DNA from 3 places in the Paenibacillus sp. UNC496MF genome. Region 1 is predicted to be linked to each of the others. Evidence: riboswitches for the same ligand, from Rfam matches in the RefSeq annotation. Region 1 holds a riboswitch; each other region holds the start of a gene.
What was found. Region 1 has a riboswitch for cyclic di-AMP ahead of BMZ79_RS28330 (C40 family peptidase). Riboswitches for the same ligand answer to the same signal wherever they lie in the genome.
Positions count from the first base shown of each region.

Region 2: another riboswitch for cyclic di-AMP. It lies ahead of BMZ79_RS12765 (3D domain-containing protein); the one in region 1 lies ahead of BMZ79_RS28330 (C40 family peptidase).
Region 3: another riboswitch for cyclic di-AMP. It lies ahead of BMZ79_RS31300 (hypothetical protein); the one in region 1 lies ahead of BMZ79_RS28330 (C40 family peptidase).

Region 1 covers NZ_FORE01000018.1:36,914-44,677, forward strand. Annotated here, with positions in the region: gene BMZ79_RS28320 (M1 family metallopeptidase) at 1-1,042, shown strand, start outside; gene BMZ79_RS28325 (hypothetical protein) at 1,078-1,896, shown strand; cyclic di-AMP (ydaO/yuaA leader) riboswitch at 2,234-2,396, shown strand; gene BMZ79_RS28330 (C40 family peptidase) at 2,401-2,895, shown strand; gene BMZ79_RS28335 (hypothetical protein) at 3,031-3,450, opposite strand; gene BMZ79_RS28340 (S8 family serine peptidase) at 3,700-7,764, shown strand, end outside.
Region 2 covers NZ_FORE01000007.1:220,811-228,574, forward strand. Annotated here, with positions in the region: gene BMZ79_RS12755 (TetR/AcrR family transcriptional regulator) at 19-654, shown strand; gene BMZ79_RS12760 (ATP-binding protein) at 734-1,882, shown strand; cyclic di-AMP (ydaO/yuaA leader) riboswitch at 1,949-2,150, shown strand; gene BMZ79_RS12765 (3D domain-containing protein) at 2,257-3,057, shown strand; gene BMZ79_RS12770 (polysaccharide deacetylase family protein) at 3,198-4,061, opposite strand; gene BMZ79_RS12775 (acetylxylan esterase) at 4,203-5,165, shown strand; gene BMZ79_RS12780 (SGNH/GDSL hydrolase family protein) at 5,183-5,842, shown strand; gene BMZ79_RS12785 (methyl-accepting chemotaxis protein) at 5,993-7,249, opposite strand; gene BMZ79_RS12790 (O-methyltransferase) at 7,550-7,764, shown strand, end outside.
Region 3 covers NZ_FORE01000021.1:136,171-143,934, reverse strand. Annotated here, with positions in the region: gene BMZ79_RS31330 (universal stress protein) at 1-28, opposite strand, end outside; gene kdpC (potassium-transporting ATPase subunit KdpC) at 106-672, opposite strand; gene kdpB (potassium-transporting ATPase subunit KdpB) at 697-2,736, opposite strand; gene kdpA (potassium-transporting ATPase subunit KdpA) at 2,799-4,472, opposite strand; gene BMZ79_RS35760 (potassium-transporting ATPase subunit F) at 4,521-4,589, opposite strand; gene BMZ79_RS31305 (hypothetical protein) at 4,838-5,272, opposite strand; gene BMZ79_RS31300 (hypothetical protein) at 5,401-5,847, opposite strand; cyclic di-AMP (ydaO/yuaA leader) riboswitch at 5,960-6,126, opposite strand; gene BMZ79_RS31290 (NADH:flavin oxidoreductase) at 6,518-7,630, shown strand.

The sequences.
Region 1 (7,764 bases):
CGTGCCCGGCGTGCGCATCAAGCTGTACCTCGATCCGCTGCACGCCAAGTACAAGGACCGCTACCTGCACGCGGCCAAATCCGCGCTCGCCAAGTACGCGCAGTGGTACGGCGCCTATCCGTACACGACGCTCTCCATCGTCGTCCCGCCCAAGGGCGGCAACGGCGCGGGCGGCATGGAATACCCGACGCTCGTCACGGCGTTCTCGGCGGAGAACGACAATCCCGGGTACGACCTCGAGCGGACCGTCGTGCACGAGATCGGCCACCAATACTGGTACGGCATGGTCGCCTCCAACGAGTTCGAGGAAGCGTGGCTCGACGAAGGCTTCACCTCCTACGCGGAGGACAAGGTCATGGAAAGCGAATACGGCGTGGCGCCGAACCTGCCCGTGGAAGCCAGCTACATGACCGATCCCGCGCCGCTGAAGCAGCTGTCCTGGTCGTACCACGACAACAACCACTACGCCGAGAACGTCTACATCCGCGCCAAGCTCGTGCTCGTCGGCATCGAGAAGCAGGTCGGCGACGCGACGATGCGCAAGATCATGCGGACGTACTTCCAGAAGTACAAGTTCAAGCACCCGTCCACCGCCGACTTCCAGCGGGTCGTGGAATCGGTGACGAAGACCAAGTGGAACGACTACTTCAGCCATTTCGTGTACGGGGACGCGATGTCCGATTATGCGGTCGCCGGCATCCGCGTCACGCCGGTCAAGCAGGACGGGAAGACGGCGTACGAGAACGTCGTGCTCATCAAGAAGACCGGCGGCTCGAACGGCCCGGTGACGGTCGTGCTCCATTTCGCCGACGGCACGGTCATGCCCAAGGTATGGGACGGCCAGGAAGCCAGCGTCCAGTACAAGATCGTCCATGGCGCCAAGCTGCTCTGGGCCGCGGTCGATCCGCAGAACGACAACGTGCTCGACAACAAGCACATCAATAATTTCATGAAGGCCGACCTCGACGAGAAAACGCGCACGCGCTGGAGCGTCGGACTCTCGAAGCTGGCCGAGACGCTCTTCGCTTCGCTCGCCTGGTAACGCCCGCCGCGATTAATGAAGGAGGTGATTGACGGATGAAGACGCATATCAAGCAAGGCTGGAAGCTGACGACGAAGCACATCTACATCATTATCCTGCTGTTCCTCTACGAACTGCTATGGGGCTTCTTCCTCTACCGGACGATCGAGGGCATCGCGGTGCCGCTGCTCAAGCGGTTTCCCGATTCGTACGCGGCCAGCAGCAGCGCCATCTCGCTGTTCCTGACGGAATCGCAGTTCCAGCTCATGAAGACGGACGCGTTCCGGCCTTACGCCCTGCTCTTCTGCGGGCTGCTGGCCGGACGGATCGTCATTACGCCGTTCCTGAACGCCGGCCTGTTCCACTCCCTGTACCGCGCGAGCGACGAGCAAGGAACCAAGTTCCTGAGCGGCATTCGCAAAGCCTGGAAGCCGGTCGCCCTGCTCTACCTGGCCGAGACGACGCTGACGCTCGCGCCGGCCGCCTGGCTCCTGCCCAAGGCGCTCGACCTGCTGCTGACGAGCGGCACGCTGACGGAATTCGCGAAGCAGGCCGGGCCGTGGGCCGGCGCGTGGCTGCTCTGGGCGGTGCTGCTCCACTTGCTCTTCCTCGCGATGCAGTTCGGTTCCGTTGCCGGAAGCGGCTCCATGCGAGGCCTCTGGCAATGCCTCGCGAACTTCCTGCCCTTCGCCGGCGTGTCGCTCGCGATGTGGGGCATCGGCGCGCTCGTCAGCGTGACGGTCGCCTCCGTGTCGATGCTGTGGGCCGGGCTGCTCGCGCTGGTGCTTCACCAAGGCTATCAGCTGATTCGCACGGTCATGAAGGTGTGGACGGCGGCCTCCCAGTTCGACGTCTGGCAGTCCAAGCAGCCGTAAGGCCGAAGCGGGCGGATCTCCCCGCCTGCCCCTCGGCGCCGCCCCGCGGCAGCCGCGTCCGAATCTTCGCGAATCGCATCGCCTAGGACTTTCGTTCCGCCCCGTACGCCCCGCGACGGGGCTTTTCGACGTCTGCCGAAGGCGGCGAAGGGACGGGCCCCGCACGGTCCGGACGTTTTTCCGACAACGCCGAATAAACGCGTTCTCCGATCGCGAAAACGGCGCTATTATACGAAAATGAGAGACAAAAGGTTGCATTCTAATAATTTTAATGTGTGAACAAAGGATGAACCTGGAAGGAGAAGCGACAAAATGATCGAATATTTAGCCGTGAGAAATGAAAAATTTGCCGAATTCCCTTGCAAGAGGGAAACGGGGGAACCATTCTGGGTGAATTGATCCCGACAGCCGGTCTGCCGAAGACCGTCTGCCAGAGGCGATCATAGGGAGCCTTCAACCGAACCCCACAGCTAACCTCGTAGGCCCCGGAAGGAGTTTCCCGTTTTGAAGAAGTTTTCCGCGCTAGTGATCGGAATCGCGATGCTGTTCATCTTCCAGACCGGAAGCGTGTTCGCGCAGTCGAAAATGGACGGCGTCATCGGCGATCTGATCGGAACACCCTATGTTTACTCCGGCACGACTACGAAAGGGTTCGACTGCTCCGGATTCACGATGTACGTGTTCAAGAAACTCGGCGTCGAAATCCCGCACGCGTCCCGTTCGCAGGCCACGCTGGGCAAGAAAATCGCCAAGGACGATCTGATTCCGGGAGATCTCGTATTCTTCAATACGACGGGCAACGGCATCTCGCACGTGGGCATCTACGTCGGCGACGGCAAGTTCGCGCACGCGTCCACCAGCAGAGGCGTCGCGATCAACGGACTGAGCGAATCCTATTACTCGAAGCGCTACGTAACGGCGCGCCGCGTAATGAACCAGTCCACGTTCGAGAAATACGCGAACGATCCTTCCGACGAGCCGGGCGATAACGACGATTGATCCGAGCAAGACGTACGCATAATGCCGGCGCGGCGGTCCGACCGCCCCGCAAAGGCATTGCAAGCAAAGCCGCAGCTGCTTCTCTTCCCGAGACAAGCAGCCGCGGCTTTGTTTGTTTTGGCCGAACGCGCGCGGTTACGCCCGTTCGTAGCGGACCCACCAAAAGGTCGGGCCGACCTCGACGTTCAGCGCCTTGGCATGCGGCCCGAACAAGTCCGCCAGCTCCGCGGGCGTCTCGCAGCCCTCGCCCCGGCGGTCGGCCAGCACGGCGGTCGCCCCGGCCTCGAGCCGTTCGTGCCAGACCCGCAGAAACGCGGCGCGTCCCTCCGCCGTCAGCTCCCCGAGGCAGAAGCAGGCCAGCCCCGCCTGGAACGTCTCTTCCACCGCGCCCAGCTCCTCCCGCCTGATCGCGACCGATACCGGCGTCGTCAGCCGCGGCGTCCGCGGCCCCGCGACGCGCAGCACGCGCCGGCCCGCGAGCGTATGCTCCACCGCATACTCCAGCCGCCGCCATTCCATGAACCGCCGCTCCAAGCTGTCCCGCCATTTCGCCATTCCGGTCCCTCCCGCCGCCGATGCCCCGAAGCCGCTTGCCGTAAGTCCATATGTATGCGCGCAGGGCTTGTCGATTGACCTGCCGTTCTAGTTCCAACGATTCAATTATTTAAATTGTTAAATAATTTTGAATAATCTTTATTGACTTTTCCAGCCCCTTATTTAATTGTAAATAATAGGTTTCCCGCGTTTACAAGACTTATAGAATCGCATTTCATACCTCAAGCTTGGAAAGGGCGTGCATGTTCATTGCGAAACCGTAACGCAATCCGGAAACTGCTCACGATCTCCCTGGCGGCGGCGTTGACCGCGGGGATGAGTCTCCCCTATCCTGCCAGCGCTTCCGGCACAAGCACAACCGCCATTACCCTCGCGGGCGCGATACCGAAACACCCGTCCTCGCCGATCCGCGGGTACGTCTCCCCCCGCATCGACACCGCCTCCGCCGCCCAAACGCGCGTCATCGTGACGCTCTCGGGCGAGCCCGGCGCCGTCGGCAGCTTCGCCAGCGCGAACGGCATCGCGACGCTGACCGAAGAATCCGCGCGGAAAGCCGCCGACAGCCAACAGGCGTCGTTCATCCAAGCGGCGCGGACCACCGGCCTCGACATGACCGTCAACCATCAATACAACACCGTGCTGAACGGCCTCGAGGTTACGATCGCGGCCAACGAGATCCCGGCGCTGGCCGCGCTGCCCGGCGTCACGTCCGTGTTCGAGAACCGCACCTATTACAGCGTGCCGGACGTCGCGCCGGTCGGCGATCCGACCAAGCCGCTCTACTACGACAACCTGCCGCTGGAGCAGATCGGGGCGGACAAGGCGTGGGCGGAAGGCTACACGGGCGCGGGACTGAAGGTCGGCGTCATCGATACCGGCATCGACTACGCGCATCCCGATTTGGCCGGCGCCTATAAAGGCGGGTACGACGCCTACTTCGACGACGACGACCCGTACGAGGAAATCCCGAACCCGGCCGTAAAAAATCTCGGCACCAGCCACGGCACGCACGTCTCCGGCACGATCGCCGGCAGGGCGAGCAGCGCGAACGCGGAATACGCGCAGAAGGGCGTCGCCTACGGCGCCGACCTCCATATGTACAAGGTGCTCGGCTTCGATATCGACTCCGGCCGTTCCAGCGGTTCGTCCGCGCAGGTCATCGAAGGCATCGAACGGGCCGTCGAGGACGGCATGGACGTCATCAACCTGTCGCTCGGCTCGGACCTCGAGAAGGACGTGAACACGCCGGACGCCGCGGCCATCAACAACGCGGTGCTCGCGGGCGTCGTGGCGGTCATCGCCAACGGCAACGCCGGGCCGGCTTACTACACGATGGGTTCGCCGGCGAGCTCCCAGCTCGCCATCTCGGTCGGGGCGGCGACGACGGAATCGCCGTACTTCACCGGCACCGTCGCCAGCCCGTTCGACGACGGGCATCCGGTCGGCATCCAAGCGATGGGCTGGCGGACGGGACAGGAGGATTTGGCCGCCTACTTGGGCACGGAGCCGATCGGCGCGGTCTACGCGGGACTCGGCTACGACGCGGACTACGCCGGCAAGGACGCCGCGGACAAGGTCGTCCTCCTCTCCCGCGGCGACCTCGCGTTCGTCGACAAGATCGCCATCGCCAAGGCGCACGGCGCGAAAGCGGTCATCGTGTTCAACGGCATCAACGACGGGAAGGCGCCGAACCTGAGCGACGACATCAAGGACCGCAACGGCTTCATCAACGCCTTGCTCGGCGATTCCCCGGCGTTCATTCCGACCTTCGACATGGAAGGCGCTTACGGACGCAAGCTGGCCAAGCAGGTGCTGGCCCAGCCGGAAACGGCGCTTACTTTCGCGTTCGGCGCGTCCTTCGAGCGGGCCGTGGGCGCGGAGGGCGACCGGATCGCCGATTTCAGCTCCAAAGGCCCGAACTCCGACGCCGATTGGAGCATCAAGCCGGACGTCGTCGCGCCGGGCAACAATATTTTCTCGACGTGGCCGGCCTATGGCAAAGACAAGCCGGACGTCTCGTACCGGGACGCGTACAACCGCATCAGCGGCACGAGCATGGCGACCCCGCACGTCGCCGGCCTCGCGCTGCTGCTGAAGGAGAAGCACCCGGAATGGACGCCGTTCGACGTCCGGGCCGCGCTCGCCAATACGGCCGCCGAGCTGACGGACGGCGAGGGGCATGCGTACGACGCCTATACGCAGGGCGCGGGCCGCGTCGACGTCTCCAAGGCGCTCGACACCCCGGCCCTGCTGGAGACGATCGACCACATCTCGATCATGGACGCTTACATGAACGAGCACGAGGTCGTCAACTACGGCTCCTCCGCCAGCTTCGGGCTGATGCAGCCCGGCGAGACGAAGTCGGAGCCGCTGACGCTGAAGAACTTCTCCGGCGAGCCCGTGACGTATACGGCCTCCGTCGTCCTGCACGACGATCTGTCGGATAGCGGCGGAACCTTCAAGGAAGGCGACGCCTCCAAACTCGGCCTCGCGCTGACCGGTCTCGGGGCGGGCGGCACGATCACCGCCAGCGCGGCGGGCGCCGCCGAGTTCGGGCTGACGGCGACCCCGGCCGCGGACGCGCCGGACGGCCGGTACGAAGGCGAAGTGCTGCTGGAGAGCGGCGACGGGCAGCCCGCGCTTCACCTGCCGTTCGTCGTGCACGTGGGCGACGAACGTGCCGATAACGGCTTCGGCGTCCAAGACGTCGTCGCCGATCCGCCGACCGTCTCGCCGAACGGGGACGACTATCAGGATTCGACGTCGGTCTCCTTCAAGCTGACGGCGGAGGACGCGAATTACTTCGAAATCGACGTATTCGATCTGAACGATGAACTGGTCGGCACGCTGTATGCCGAAGCGAACGTGGACGGAGCCGGAAAGCTGCAGCCGTTCGAGCCGGGCGACTATACCATCGATGACATCAACGACGAATACATCGACGACGAGGCGGACAAGGACGGCAATCCGGTCATCAAGCATTTGAAGCCGGGCACCTACAAGCTGGACGTGCTTGCAGCCTTCTTGGACAACGACTACAAAGCGAAGGCCGTCTACGAGGCCGTCGGCCAATACCGGATCCAAGGCGAGGACGAAGCCGCCCTGTCGCTGGTCGCGAAGGACTTCGCGCCGACGGCCGTCAACGTCACGTCGGTCGGCGCCAAGGTGCTGACGCTGCCGGAGACGGAGGGCTACGCGTATACCGTCTCCGCCAGCAGCGACGAAAGCTACGTCAAGGACAACGTCCTGCTGAAGCGTCCGGGCGGCGGCTCGGCCGACGCCAAGGTCGACCTGACGGTCCGCATCGCGCAGACCGCCAATCCCGACAACTTCGCGACGGTCAAGGTTCCCGTCGCCATTCCGGCGGAGAACGTCTACGTTCCGCCGGTCACGACGCCGACGCCGCCGGCGCCGCCTGCCGCGGAGACGCCGACCCCGTCGGTCGCGGCCGTCATCGCCCAGGGACAAAAGCAAGTATCCGTGACGCCGGCGGCGACCGACGCGAACGGCGGCATCCGCGCCGCGATCGCCGACGCCGGCCTGAAGGCGGCGCTCGACAAGGCGGGCAGCTCTCCGGCGGCGATCGTCGTGCCGGTCGCGAATCCGGACCGCAAGAGCGCGACCTTCGCCGTTAGCGGCGCGCAAGCGGCGCTGATCGCAGCGGCGCCGGCCGGCAGCACGCTGATCGTGAGCGGCGGAGACGCCGCGATCGCCATTCCGGCCGCCCTGCTGGCGAACGTCCCGGCGGGCGTGTCGCTCGAGATCGTCATCGCGCCGCAGGAAGCGGGCGCCTTCTCCGTCGGCGCGGACGGCGTCCTGATCGGCAAGCCCATTGCCTTCACGGCCAGCGTCCTGAACGGAACCGGCTCCACGCCGCTCGAGGTCCCGGCCGGGCAGCGGATCGCCCGCTCGTTCACGGTGCCGGGCAGCATCGCGGCCAATACGGCCGGCGTGCGCTACGAAGAGAACGGCGAAGTCTTCGCGGCCGCATCGGTCTTCGCGCCGCAGGCGGACGGGACGACGGTCGTCACCGTCGGCCGTCCGGGCTTCTCGACGTACGCCGCGGTCAGCCGCGACGTGCGCTTCGCCGATATTCAAGGCAGCTGGGCGCAGTCGCAGATCGAAGCGATGGCCCGCAAGCTGCTCGTGAACGGCACGTCGGCGACGGCGTTCGCGCCGAAGAAGACCGTGACGCGCGCCGAATTCGCGGCGATGCTGACGCGCGCGCTCGGCCTGAACGCGCCGGCGAACGGGATGTTCGCCGACGTGAAGCCGGCGGACTGGTTCGCGAAGGACGTCGCGGCCGCTTACGAC
Region 2 (7,764 bases), on a different contig from region 1:
GGGGGCTTGTCGCAAACGATGACGACGACGCGAAGAAAGCAAATGACCGAAGACATGAAGGCGGCGATCCGCCAATCCGCGGCCGAGCTGTTCGCCGAGCAGGGCTACGAGCACGTGACGATGCGCGAAATCGCGAAGCGGGCGGGGTGCTCGCATACGGCGATTTATTTGTATTTCAAGAACAAGGAGGAGCTGCTGCAGCATATCGCCATTCCGTCGCTGCTGGAGCTCGAGCGCGGCTTCCGCGAGGAATTGGAGAAGGCGGACGCGTCGCCACTGGAATGCCTAATGGCGGTGTGCGGCCGGTACGTCGTCTTCTGCCTGAGCAGCGGCAGCCTGCATACGGTTCTGTTCATGTCCGGTTCCGTGCGGGTCGACGATCCCGCGCCGGCGCTCGAAATCAACGTCATCCGCAACCGCTTGTTCGCGACGATGCGCGATTCGCTGAATCGGGTCGTCCCTCCCGCCGAGGCGGAAGGCGGCGAGAGCGGCGAGGCCGCGACGAACCGGGCCCGGGTGCTGTTCTACTATATCCAGGGCTTCGTCAGCACGTATGCCGGCCATACGGAGCCGACGGCCATCCTGCTCGACCGCATCCTGCCGATCTTCGGCGAAGGCATCGTCGTCCTGACGAAGGGCATGGCGCAACATTAATTGTTTTTAATGTCGCAGGGTTTGGCGAATCCGAAGCGAATTAAGCCTAAGAGACTCGTTTCGGGGGATGGATCGGACCATGAGGCGCAAAGCCGTTTACTGCAATCGCGTGCTTGCTTCGAAGTTAAAACGAACGCTTACGCTCCGGACGATCGGGCGCAAGGAACCGGTGGCGAACGATCTTCATCCCGATTCCATGAGCTACCGCCGGCTCATCAAATATTTGCCGGAGCCGATCTTCGTGCATGACGGCGATACGGTCATCTTCACCAACCAAGCCGGACTGCGCCTGCTCGGCGTGACGGAAGCGGAGCTGCTGGCGAGGCCGTTCGTGAGCCATTACCTCCATCCGGACGTCCGCGAGAAGGCGAGGCACCGCCTGAAGGCGATTCTGGGCACGGACGAGCCCAACGAGTTCGAGGAGTCGAAGCTGGTGAGCGCCGCGGGCGAGATCATCGACGTCGAAGTCTCGAGCACCCGCATCCGCGACTATCCCGGCAAAGGGACGGTCGTGCAGAGCGTCTTCCGCGATATCCGCGACCGGAAGCGGGAAGAGGAGGCGCTCATCCAATCCGAGAAGCTGTCGGTCGTCGGCCAGATGGCGGCCGGCATCGCGCACGAGATTCGCAACCCGCTTACGTCTCTGATCGGATTTTCCAAATTTCTCAAAACGAGGATCAACAGCTACCACGATTATTTCGACATCATGCTCGTGGAGCTGGACCGGATCAATGCCATCGTGCAGGAATTCATGGCGCTCGCCAAGCCGCAGGCGAACCAGTTCCGCCGGCACGACCTGATCAAGACGATCCAGAGCGTGCTGACGCTGCTCGAGACGCAGGCGATCATGAACAACGTGCAGCTGTCCGCCAACTACGACGCCGAAGCGGCGGAGCTCCTCTGCGAGGAGAATCAGCTCAAGCAGGTGTTCGTCAACGTGCTCAAGAACGCGATCGAGGCGATGCCGCAGGGCGGAACCGTCGCCATCCGGCTGAAGTCGGCCGGGAGCGGGGACATCGCGGTGTCGATCGAGGACCAGGGCGTCGGCATTCCGGAAGAGCAGCTGCCCCTGCTCGGCGGCCCGTTTTTCACGACGAAGGACGGCGGAACGGGGCTCGGCCTCATGATCTGTTACCGCATCATCGAAGGCCACCGCGGCAAGATCGACATCGCCAGCGCCCACGGCAAAGGCACGACGGTGACGATTTCCTTGCCCAAAAACGAGTGAAACGATGCGCCGGCCCGGCCTGCTGGACGGATTTACCGGTAGGTTGGCCGAAGCAGCTGTGTTATCCTATTACGCGAGCCGAAACGATAACTCGTACGGGGGATCTTTTGGGAGCAAGTCACGTTGCTCCGTTCCCGTCATCTGATGCGTATCACATGACGGGTTCACCGCGCTTTTGGCGCTGGGGTGAATCGCGCGTTCCGCGCGTAGGGTCGAACTCCTCGACCCGAATCCGACAACTAACCTCGTAGGCCGCATGCGAAGATGGCGTCTTCGTTCCGCACCCGCTCGGCGGATCTGTCCTCTTCGTAATGACGTTCTTATGCCTGCTTTCCGGGCATGCGACCGTAAATCCTAAGGAGGCAACCGACAACATGAATCGTCATCATTGGAAGAAGGGCATCGTGGCCGCCGCGCTCGGCCTCGTCATTTTCGCCCAAAGCGCAGCCGCGCACGCGGAAGGCACGTACAAAGCACAGAACGACGACACGTTCTGGAAGCTGTCCCAAAAGTTCGGCGTCAGCGTCGATCTGCTGCAGCAGGCGAACCCGTTCGTGGAAGCCGGCAACATCTACGACGGCTTGATGCTGGTCATCCCGGCGGCCGAGAAAGTCAAGACCGCGGGTCCTGCGCGCGTCCTGAAGCAGGAAGCCAAGGTTGCCGTTGCGAAGAAAGCCCCGGCGGCCGTGGCGAAGAAATCCGCGCCGAAGGCGGCTAAGAAAGCGCCGGCGAAGAAAGCGGCAGCGACTGCTTCGAAAACCATGAAGACGGGCGTCAAGAAAACGACGGTCAAGCCATCGGCCGCCAGGAAGCCGCAGCGCGACCGCGTGTCGGTGAACGGCAAGTCGTACGTCTACTCGGACGTCATGACGGTCAAAGCAAGCGCCTATACGGCAGCGGCCTCCGAGAACGGCTGGGGCCCCGTCGACTACTTCGGCAACCCGCTGAAGCTCGGAACGATCGCGGTCGATCCCGACGTCATTCCGATGGGAACCAAAGTGTACATTACCGGCTACGACCACGGCGGTTTGCCGTCCGGCGGCATGCTCGCGGTCGCGTCCGACCAGGGCAGCGCCATCTCCGGCAACCGAATCGATATTTTCGTTCCGCAATCGCAGAAGCAAGCCAGCGAGTTCGGCTTCCAGAACGTCAAGGTCTTCATTCTCAATAAATAAGCGCACGATGACAAACGGCAGCCCGCGGGGGGCTGCCGTTTTCTATGCTGCGTTTATTCGTGCGCGGTAGCTTCATCACGGGCAGTGCGACAATCGTCTCCGGGCGCGGCGGCTCGGCGAAAGCAAGCCGTTCGGCCCGCTCAGGGCAGCCGGCGGGCCGCCGGACGGCCGAGCAGCTCCGGCAGCGTGACGATCGCGTAGCCTTTGCTCCGCAGCAGCTTGATCAGGCGCGGCAGCGCCGCGACCGTGCCGGACAGATCCTGCCCCGTGCCGCCGCCGGCATGCTGCAGGACGATCGAGCCGGGCTGCAGCGTCCGCTTGATGTTGATGAGAATGGCGCTGCTGTCGATGCTTCGCCAGTCTTCGGAGTCGACGTCCCAGTTGACGACGGTGAAGCCTTTGCCGCTCAGCCATTCCACCTGCGCCGGCGTGATCTCGCCGTACGGCGGACGAACGAATCTCGGGCTGTAGCCGACGAGCGGCCGCAGAATCCAGTCGGTCCGCAGAACCTGCTGCTGCATGGCGTACTGCGAGATCCGCGAGAAGACGGGATGGTTCAAGGAATGATTGCCGATGATGTGGCCTTCCCGCTGCATCCGCCGCACGATCGCGGGATGGGCGGCCGCGCGCTGGCCGACGACGAAGAACGTCGCGCGGACCTTGTAGCGCGCCAGCGTTTCGAGCACCTGCGGCGTGTAACGGGGATCCGGCACGTCGTCGAACGTCAGCGCGACCCGGCGAAAGCGCCGGGAGCCGCCGATGACGAAGGCGCCGGGATAGCGCTGCTGCAGCGCCACCCACGAAATCGCGGGCTTTTTCTTCTTCGGGCGCCGGACGCCGGAGAAGGCGCCGGTCTCTTCGGACGGATGCTGCGCTTGAGGTCGGTATTCGCTTCCCGCCGCGGCGGACCGCTTGCTGCTTGCCGGCTCGGCCCCCGCGGACGCGGCCAGCAGCATGCATGCCGCCAGCAGCAGCGCTTTTCGCGCTTCCCACCATCTTCGCATGGCCGTCCCTCCTTCATGAAGTCATTTTGCCCGCCTGCGTAATCGCGCATTCACGAAAATCGGAATCGGCACTTTACAGCGTTGCATTGAAGACGTAACATGAGAAGGAACCGATCACGCGAAAAAGGGGATAGCGTTCCAATGCCAACGATCGATATGCCGCTCAAGGAATTGCAAACGTATTCAGGACTCAATCCGAGGCCTGCCGATTTCGACGATTACTGGGAACGGGCGCTGGCGGAGATGCGCGCCGTCGACGCCGCGGTCGAGCTCGTGCCGAGCGAATTCCAGACGCCGTCGGCCGAATGCTTCGATTTATATTTCACGGGCGTCCGCGGCGCGCGGATCCATGCCAAGTACGCGCGTCCGCGCGATGCGGAACGGCCGCATCCGGCGGTCGTCCAATTTCACGGCTACAGCGGCAACGCCGGCGACTGGACGGACAAGCTGGGCATCGTATCGCTCGGCTTCTCCGTCTTCGCGCTGGACGTCCGCGGACAGGGCGGTTATTCCCAGGACGGCGGAGGCGTAACGGGCACGACGCTGAACGGCCATATCATCCGCGGGCTGGACGATCATCCGGACGAGCTGCTGTTCCGGCACGTCTTCCTGGATTGCGCGCAGCTGGCCGGCATCGCGATCGGCAGCCCCGAAGTGGATCCGGAGCGCGTCTATGCCATGGGCGGCTCGCAAGGCGGCGCTTTGACGATCGCCTGCGCGGCGCTGGAGCCGCGCGTCAAGAAGCTGGCGCCGGTGTTCCCGTTCCTGAGCGACTACCGCCGGGTGTGGCAAATGGACCTGGCCAAGGACGCGTACGCGGAGCTGCGCACGTACTTCCGCCATTTCGATCCGCAGCATAAGCGGGAGGACGAGATCTTCACGAAGCTCGGCTACATCGACATTCAGCATTTGGCGAACCGCATCCGGGGCGAGGTGATGATGGGCGTCGGCCTCATGGATACGATCTGCCCGCCGTCGACGCAATTCGCCGCGTACAACAAGATCACCGCGCCGAAGCGGCTGGAAATCTACCCGGACTTCGGCCACGAAGGCTTGCCGGGCTTCAACGACAAGACGATTCGATTCTTCCTGGGCGATTATTAAGAGGAGGCTGACGCGGCATGCTTATCGGCAATAACGAAAGATTGGTCATGATCGGCGATTCCATCACCGACTGCGGCCGGGCGAGACCGGTCGGGGAAGGCTTGTTCGACGCGATCGGCAAAGGCTACGTAGGCCTCGTCGACGCCCTGATTTCGGCGGCCTACCCCGAGCGCGGCATCCGCGTGACGAACATGGGGATCGGCGGCAACAACGTGCGCGATCTCAAGGAACGCTGGCAGACCGACGTAGTGGACCTGAAGCCGGACTGGCTGTCGGTCATGATCGGCACGAACGACGTCTGGCGGCAGTTCGATACGCCGACGATCAAGGAATCGCACGTGTACCTGGACGAGTACGAGGCGACGCTGGATTCGCTCGTCGCGGCGACGCTGCCGCAGCTGAAAGGGCTCGTCCTGATGACGCCGTTCTACATCGAATCGAACGAGAACGACCTCATGCGGGCGCAAATGGACCGCTACGGCGCGGCCGTCAAGCGCGTGGCCGAGAAGTACGGCACGCTGTTCGTCGACACGCAGGCGGCGTTCAACGCCGTGCTGGAGCATCTCTACGCCGGCACGCTCGCCTGGGACCGCGTCCACCCGAACCAGATCGGCCACGCCGTGCTGGCGCGCGCGTTCTTGAGCGCGATCGGCTACGAATACGGCAAAGGGCTGTAGAGCTGCGCGAGTAACGTAAAGTCACGCATGCAGACGCGCGCGTCCCGGCGCGATAAGCGAGCAGACGAAAGAGCCGCCCCCCGGCTTTGACCGGGGGCGGCTCTTTCCGCGTCGCGACCGCCGCGCAAGGCGTCGCGGGCGGGACGCGGATTAAATTTTGAAGATCGACATCGTGCGCTGCAGCTGCATGACGATCTGCTGCATCTTCTCCGTCTCGGAGACGACCGCCTGGACGGAGCCGATCTGCTCGTTCATGGCGGCGGACACCTGCTCCGTCCCGGCCGCGGACTGCTGCGTGATGGCGGAGATGCTCTGGATCGCTTCGGAAATCTTCCGCGCGCTTTCGAGCATCGCGTCGCTCTCGGCGGAGAAGCGGGCGATCTCGGCCGTGATGAACTCGACGCTCCCGACAAGCTCCGAGAAGACGTGCTCGGAATCCCGCAGCATGTGCAGCTGCAGCTGCACGACTTCTTCGTTGACCTTGATGTTCGCGATCGCCTGCCGCACGCCGGCGTCGATGTCGCGGACGAGCGTGAAGACTTCCTTCGTGGAGGAAGTGGATTCCTCGGCCAGCTTGCGGACCTCCTGCGCGACGACGGCGAAGCCGCGGCCGTGCTCGCCGGCGCGGGCCGCTTCGATCGAGGCGTTCAGCGACAGCAGGTTCGTCTGCTCCGCCAGGTCGGAGATCGTGCGCGTGATGGACGAGATGCCCTGCGCCTTGCGCGCCAGATCCTCGATCGTGGCCGCGACCTGCGCCGTCGCCTCGACGTTGCGCGTCATGCCCTGCGCCTGGCTGTCGACGGCCTGGCGGCCGCGGGCGACGAGGCCGAGCGTCTGCTCGGAGCGCGCGTTCATCTCCTGCGTCGCGTGGGCGTAGGCGCCGACCTTGTCTTCGATCTCGCGAATGGATTCCGCCATGTCGCCGACGTCCTCGGAGATTTCGCCCGCTCCGGTCGCCAGCTCGCCGGCCGACGCGGCGACCTGCTCCATAACCTGCTTCAGCTCGACGTTTTTATCGAAAATGCTGCGGCTCGTATCGTTGACGACGCGCGAGATCGTCGAGGTCTCCTTCAAGATGTCGCGAAGCTTGTCCACCATGCTGTTGAACGAATGCCCGAGCTCGCCGAGCGAGGAGGAGGAAACGTCCACCTTCTGGGTGAAGTCGCCCTTGGCGATGCCGAACGCGATGGACGTCATGTCTTGGATGGAGGATGTAAGCGCTGTCTCCATCACGCGGACAAGCGGATACGCGACGATTGCGGCGATCGCGACGATGCAGAGGCCGAGCAGCATGCTGCCGCCGGTAATCGCCAATCCGAGCAGCAGGGCGATCGCGAACAGCGCGACGATGGCGTAGCAGCCCGTCAGCAGTTTATTACGAATCGATAATGAAGAGAACCATGGCATGAGGCTCGCTCCTCCTAATTTTGGAATAATCCTATTATAGCATTGCAGTGCTTTTTGTCTATATTCGTCTCATCCGGTTCGATTCGAACGACTCATGTCGAAAGTACTGTAATATGTCCGAGGTCGGGTGTCGAAAGGACCAAAAAATCTGTAAGGTATTTGTAAAAAACTGTTGTAAGATTGGGAATGTTGTCCTATAATGGGACCATTGGATGAGATGGAAGTTTCATCTAAAACAGGACGACGGAGGCGGGAATAGTGAATCTGGAGGCAATGCCTTTATCTCGGCAAATCGATTTCGTGTTTAGACAGTTGGAAGACGAGCTGCTTTATTCGTTGGCGGGAACCGTAATCATTCAAATCCGCAACAATGTCGTCGGGAAGTACGGCGTTCGCCATAACCCCATCGAAAGCAAAAACGGGCGGATCGGGCCGGCGGAGCAGGGAATGACGCGGGAGCAGGTGCAGGCGTTCCGCCAGATGGCGGTCGATTCCATCAAGCTGAAACGCAGTTG
Region 3 (7,764 bases), on a different contig from region 1:
CCGGCGTCTTGCGCCTAAAGCCTCCCACGGCTGTCTCCCCCTCCGTAACCGGTCGTCCTTAACGCAGACAAAGCCGCCCCCCGTTGCCGGGGGCGGCCGCGTCCGTTACAGCTTGATGCGTTGCAGCAGCGCTTCGTTGAGCGCGTTGACGTTCACCCGGGGCTCGCCGAAAATCCCCAGCTGCCGGCTCTTCGTCGTATCGTCGATCAGCTTGTTCAGCTCGTCGGCGCTCAGGCCGGTCGCCTTGCTGATGCGCGATACCTGCGCCTTCGCCGCTTCCGGCGACAAATCCGGGTCGAAGCCCGAGCCGGAGGAGGTGACCAGATCGGCCGGCACGTCCGTCATGCCGGGATTCTCGGCCTTCACGGCGTCGACGTTCTTGCCGATCTCCGCCACGTAATCCTCCGTCGCCACGGCGCGGTTGGAGCCGACCGTCGCGGTCGGATCGAACTTCGCGACCGATACCCGCGGGTGGAACAGCTTCGGCGATTCGAAGCCCTGCGCGATGATCTCCGAACCGGTGACGGTTCCGTCCGCCGCCTCCATCAGACTGCCGTCCGCTTGCTTCGGGAACAGCACCTGGGCGAACCCGGTCGTCACGAGCGGATAAATCAAGCCGCAAACCAGCATCATCACTATCGACACGCGCAAAGCGGTAAAAATCGTTCTCATGTGAAGACTCCTCTTCTACCAAGTTTAGGCCAAATGCAAGCCGTGCAGGATCAGGTCGATGATCTTGATCCCGATGAACGGCACGATCACGCCGCCGATGCCGTACAGCAGCACGTTGCGCGTCAGCAGCCGGTCGGCGCTCATGGCGCGGTACTTGACGCCCCTCATCGCGATCGGAATGAGCAGCGGAATGATGATCGCGTTGAAGATCAGCGCGGACAGGATCGCGGATTTCGGCGACGCCAGGTCCATGATGTTGAGCGATTGCAGCTGCGGCATCGCGATGATGAACATCGCCGGAATGATCGCGAAGTACTTCGCGATGTCGTTGGAGATCGAGAACGTCGTCAGCGCGCCGCGGGTAATGAGCAGCTGCTTGCCGATGGACACGACGGACAGCAGCTTCGTCGGGTCGGAATCGAGATCGATCATGTTGGCGGCTTCCTTCGCGGCCATCGTGCCGGAGTTCATCGCCAGGCCGACGTCGGCCTGCGCCAGCGCCGGGGCGTCGTTCGTGCCGTCGCCCGTCATCGCGACGAGCTTGCCTTCCTGCTGCTCCCGCTTGATGACGGCGATCTTGTCCTCCGGCTTCGCTTCCGCGATGAAGTCGTCGACGCCGGCTTCCAGCGCGATCGTCGCGGCCGTCAGCGGATTGTCGCCCGTGGCCATGATCGTCTTGATGCCCATGGCGCGCAGCTCCGCGAACCGCTCCTTGAGGCCCGGCTTGACGGTGTCCTTCAAGTAGATGACGCCGTAGATCCGGTCGCCGATCGCGACCGCGAGCGGCGTGCCGCCCGCCTTCGCGATGCGGTTCGAAATTTCTTCCAGGTCGCCGGGAATAGTGCCGCCCTGCGCCGCGATATACCGCTTGATCGCGTCCACGGCGCCCTTGCGGATCTTCGTGCCGTCCGGCAGGTCGAGGCCCGACATCCGGGTCTCGGCGGTGAACTCGATCGGTTCGGCTCGGCCGTATTCGGTCTCGGCGAACGACTCGCCGAGCTTCGTCGCCAGCTCGACGATGGACCGGCCTTCCGGCGTCTCGTCCTTGACGGACGCCTTCAGCGAGGCCAGCGTCATTTCCTTGGCGGTCGTGCCCTTCACGGGCAGGAATTCGGACGCCATCCGGTTGCCGTACGTGATCGTGCCGGTTTTGTCCAGAATGAGCGTATCGATGTCGCCGGCCGCCTCGACGGCTTTGCCGGACATCGCGAGCACGTTGAACTGCGTGACGCGGTCCATGCCGGCGATGCCGATCGCGGACAGCAGCCCGCCGATCGTCGTCGGGATCAAGCAGACGAGCAGCGCGATCAGCGTGGCGATGTCCAGCTTGACGTTCAAGTAATCCGCCATCGGCACCATCGTCAGGATGACGACCAGGAAGATCATCGTCAGGACGGCGAGCAGCGTCGTCAGCGCGATTTCGTTCGGCGTCTTCTGGCGCTTGGCGCCTTCGACGAGGGAGATCATCCGGTCGAGGAACGATTCGCCCGGATCCGTCATGACCTTCACAACGATGTAGTCGGACGCGACCCGCGTGCCGCCCGTGACGGACGAGAAGTCGCCGCCGGCTTCCTTGATGACCGGCGCGGATTCGCCCGTGATCGCCGATTCGTCGACGGAAGCGAGCCCTTCGATGATCTCGCCGTCGGTCGGAATGATCTCCCCGGCGTCGACGCGGACGATGTCGCCCTTGCGCAGCTGCGTCGAGGAGACCTGCTTCAGCGAGCCGTCCTTCCCGATCAGCTTTGCCATCGTGTCAGACTTAGTCTTGCGCAGCGTATCCGCCTGCGCCTTGCCCCGGCCTTCCGCCAGCGCTTCGGCGAAGTTGGCGAACAGCACGGTGAAGAGCAGGATGAAGAACACCGCGAGATTATAGCCCCGGCCCGCGCCGGACGATCCGAACAGATCCGGCTGGATGGACAGCAGCAGCGTGATGAGCGTGCCGACCTCCACGATGAACATGACCGGGTTCTTGATCATGACGGCGGGATTCAGCTTCTTGAACGCGTCCCCGACCGCAGGAAGGACGAGGTCCTTCGATAACGTTTTTTTGCTTGCAGCCATATAGATCCTCCCTTAATTGCATAACGGAAAGCGAGTGCTTGCGGTACGGCGGCGCAGCCGAATTACTTCGGCATGGCCAGATGCTCCGCGACCGGTCCGAGAGCGACCGCCGGGAAGAACGTGAGCGCGCCGATGACGAGAATGATCACGACGAGAATGCCCGAGAACAGCGCCGTGTTGGTGCGCAGCGTGCCGGTCGTGACCGGAATCACGCGCTTGACGGCCAGCGAGCCGGCGATCGCGAGCATCGCGATGATCGAGATGTACCGGCCGATCAGCATGACCACGCCGATGCCGATGTTGTAGAAGTCCGTATTGGCGGTCAGGCCGCCGAATGCGGAACCGTTATTGGCCGCGCCGGACGTGAAGGCGTAGAGCACTTCCGTCAGGCCGTGCATGCCGCCGTTCGCGATCGACGACTGCGCGTTCGGACTGAGGAACGCGATCGCCGTCGGCACGAGGATGATGACCGGATGGATCAGCAGCGCGATGCACGCCAGCTTGACTTCCTTGCCCTCGATCTTCTTGCCGAGGAATTCCGGCGTCCGGCCGACCATCAGGCCGCAAATGAAGACCGACAGGATCAGATACAATAACCCGTTGAGCAGCCCGACGCCTTTGCCGCCGAACACGTTGTTCAGCATCATTTCGGCCAGTGCCGTGAAGCCGCCGAGCGGCGTGAGCGATTCATGCATGTTGTTGACGCTGCCCGTCGTCGCCGCCGTCGTGACGGTCGTGAAGAGCGCCGATTCGGAGATGCCGAAGCGCACTTCCTTGCCTTCCATGTTGCCGTGAACGCCCATGGCGTCCAGCGCGCCGACGCCTTTATATTCCGAGACGAATACCGTCACCAGCATGACGAGGAAAATAAAGCCCATCGCCCCGAATACCGCCCAGCCCTGCTTCTTGTTGCGGATCATCAGGCCGAACCCGTAGACGAGCGCCGTCGGCAGCAGCATCATGCAGATGATGTGGATGAAGTTCGCGAGCGCCGTCGGATTCTCGAACGGATGCGCCGCGTTCGTGCCGAACCAGCCGCCGCCGTTCGTACCGATATGCTTGATCGATTCCAGCGAGGCGACGAGCCCGCGCGTGATCGTCTGGTCGCCGCCTTCGAGCGTGGTGGCGTGCACCGCGCCCAGCAGCGTCTGCGGCACGCCCTGGAACACCAGGAACAGCGCGACGAGGAAAGCGAGCGGCAGGAATATCCGCGTGATCGAGCGGATGATGTCGACGTAGAAGTTGCCGAGATTGTCCTGGCGGCCGATCAAGCCGCGGATGAAGGCGACCGCGATGGCGAAGCCGGTGGCCGCCGACGTGAACATCGGGAACGTAATCGCGATCATCTGCGATAAGTAGGACAACCCGTTCTCGCCGCTGTAGGACTGCCAGTTGGTATTGGTCATGAACGACACGGCCGTATTGAACGCTTGCCCGGCGGGCATGTTGCCGATGCCGTCGGGATTAAGGGGCAGATAGCTCTGCAGCCGCAGGACCAGATAAATCAACAGCAGCATGATGAAGTTGGAGAGGAGCACGGCGCCTACATAGGAGCGCCAGCCCATCGACTCGTTTTCCCGCACGCCCATGATTCGGTAGAGCAGCCGCTCGACCGGACCGAAGACACGGTCCAACCCGGTTCTCTCCTGCGAGAAGACCTTGACAAGATAAGTGCCGACCGGCTTCACCAAGAGCATGATGATGACCAGCGTGACGGCGACTTGAACGAATCCCATAGCCATAGCGATATTTCCTCCTCAATTAATGAAACGGCGATCCAAGGTTTAAAACTTCTCCGGCTTCACCAAGACGAAACCGAGATATACGATCAGGGCAATGGCGATAATCCCCATTACGACCATGGTTGACCCTCCTTCGCGTAGTGTGGGCCGCGTCCCGCGCCCGGCTTTTCCTCCGGTCCGCTTACGCGCCCGGGCGCCGCCGGCTCAGGCGCGTCCGCAAAATGCCCGGAACCCCCAAAAGAGTCCGAAGACGACCGCAGCCAAGAGCACCATCGTAAAATCGTTAACCATCCGTACACCCTCCTCCGCTACCTTTCCCTTGCCTACTGATACTTTCTTCCAAAGTAAACCTTTTTATGCTACTCCAGCAGAGAGCCGAGGCCGCCCGTCTGGACATGCAGGATATGGTCGGCGCCGAGCCCCTTGTAGATCAGCCGCCCGTGCGTGCGTCCCGTGACGACGTACACCGGCTGGTCCGTCCACTTTCGGATCATGCGCAAATACCTGCAGCACAGCGACAAGCTGCTCTCGAACAGGAACGCCTTCCCGACGGGGCGTTCCGGCCGCTCCCACGTGTCCGGATCGATCGTGTTCACCAAGAGGATCGACCCGACGCCGAGCTTGGCGAGCTGCTGCCGTTCGGCGACGCTGTTCGTGACGGCCATAAACGGCAGCCCCTTGACGAGCAGCTGCTTCATGAACTGCTCGCCGGCCTTGGTCATGGCCGACACGACGATCGCCGGCGCCGTCTGCTGCCCGGCCGTCTGCTGCGCGGTTGCTTCCCTTTCGTTCACGTCTTCATCCCTGCTCCCTTCTTTCGCACACCGTCATCTTAACGCCGTTCCCCATAAATTCGGGGTAAAGAGTGCGGGGCCGGGCGTAAAAAAAGCATAAAAATGACGACTGCCGCCTCTTTCGTTTCCTAAAAAATTACATATGCTTGCGCATGCTCGAAGCAGTACGCGTGGTCGTGCAGGCTGACGAACAGCGGCTCGTCCGGCTCGGCCGCGCGGCCCGCGGCCAGTTCGCGCAGCGCGTTCTCCGCCGCGAGCGACCGGACGTCGCCCCAGACGTCGTGCTTCAGGCTCGCCTCCAGCAAGCCTTCGCCGACGGTATGGTGCTTGAACCCTTGGAACGCGCACGCCCAGCGGATGAAATCTCCCTTGAGCGCGCACTCGCGAAAGACGCCGATCCCGAGCTCGCCCGTCGCCGAGCCGAGCATCAGGATCCCGCAGCAATCCTTGACCGTGGAATCCGGCAGCAGCAGCCTTGCCGACTCCCGGTCGAACCGGAAGCATTCGATCCGTTCGATCGTTACCTTGTCCATTCGTTCCCGCCTGTGCGTGGCTTCCGTTTGCACCGCTTGCATGTTCGTCACTCCTATAAATTGGTATAAAAAAGAAGCCGGAAGAAGAGATGTCTCTGCTCCCGGCTTCATGGGCAGCGCAAAGAAAAGCAACGCTTCGCGCGCGTTCGGCCTGGTCGTCTCTCTTGTCCGCTTGCGAGGTTAGCTGCCGGATTCGGGCCAGAGAATGCCCTACGCGCGCAAGCTGAGCCTGCCCGCGATTCACCCCGTGAAGCCGGTCCTGGCGACAGGCGGCTTCGATGGTTCCCCCGCTCCCTTGATGGGATTCAGCGTTCGGTTAAGTTGTGGTATTGATGCTTCTAATCGTAGTCCCGGCCGGGAAAATTGTAAAAAGCCGCCGCGCGCGCCATGACGCGGGCTGCGGCGAATTCGCGCGATGAAAACGCGCTCAATTCGTTCGTTTGCGGACGAACCCGCCAATTGCTCCGGAAAGCTTCCTTTTTCCGGCTTGGCGGCGGATGGAAGCGAACGCCGGACAGGCGGCGGGAACGCTGCCGGACGCGCCGCGCGTTGCGGACGCGCAATGCCGACTATGCGAATTGAAATGGAGGGCTTTATGGAGTAAAGTGGAACCATGGATTTCGTTTCCAGTTCCGCGAATACGGAATCCCGCGGCCCGCATTCCATCGCCCCTAATCCTTGATATCCGATGATGCATAAGGAGGAATTCACGATGACCACCGATACGGCGAAAACGCTGTTCGAACCTTTCCGCTCCCCGAAGCTGTCGCTCGACAACCGGATCGTCATGGCCCCGATGACCCGCGGCTTCTCGCCCGGCGGCGTCCCGGGCGACGACGTGGCCGCCTACTACCGGCGGCGCGCGGAGAACGGCGTCGGCCTGATCGTCACGGAAGGCACGCTGATCAACCATCCCGCGGCGGGCGCCAGCACGAAGTGGCCGCACTTCTACGGCGAGGAGGCCTTGAACGGCTGGGCCGGCGTCGTCCGGGCGGTCCACGAAGCCGGCGGCAAAATCGCGCCGCAGCTCTGGCATGTCGGCATGGCGCGCAAGGCGGGCACGGGCACGCATCCGGACGCGCCGTCCGTCGGCCCGTCCGGGCTGAACCTCGCCGGCGAACGGGCCGGCGAGCCGCTGACCGAGCGCGAAATCGCCGATCTGATCGCGGCGTACGCGCAGGCGGCCGGCGACGCGAAGCGGCTCGGCTTCGACGGCATCGAGCTGCACGGCGCCCACGGCTACCTGATCGACCAATTCTTCTGGGCCGTCACGAACGTCCGCACGGACGCGTACGGCGGCGACATGCTGAAGCGGACCCGCTTCGCCGCCGAGGTCATCGCCGCGTGCCGGCGCGCCGTCGGCCCGGACTTCCCGATCATGCTGCGGTACTCGCAGTGGAAGGACGGCGCGTACGACGCGAAGCTCGCGGCGACGCCGGATGAGCTGGCCCGCTTCCTGGAGCCGCTCGTCGACGCCGGCGCGGACCTGTTCCACTGCTCGACCCGCCGGTTCTGGGAGCCCGCGTTCGACGACGGCGCGGACCTCAACCTCGCCGGCTGGACGAAGAAGCTGACGGGCAAGCCGACCGTCACCGTCGGCTCCGTCGGGCTCGACCTGGAGTTCACCCGCTTCTTCAAGGAGCGCAAGGGCGCCGGCACGGCCGGCATCGAAGGGCTGCTCGAGCGGCTCGCGCGCGGCGAATTCGATCTCGTCGCCGTGGGGCGCGCGCTCTTGAACGACCCCGAATGGGCCGTCAAGATCCGCGAAGGGCGCGACGACGAGCTGCGCGCGTTCGAGCTGGAAGCGACGCAGCGCCTGTATTAACGCGAATCGGGCGCGCAGGATGCGCCAACGGAAAAAGGCTGTTCCCGCCCGGGCGGGAACAGCCTTTTATGCGCGTCGGTCCGCGTTCGGCCTCGCAAACGATCATGCGGATCGCGCGCGGCGGCGCGGCATTG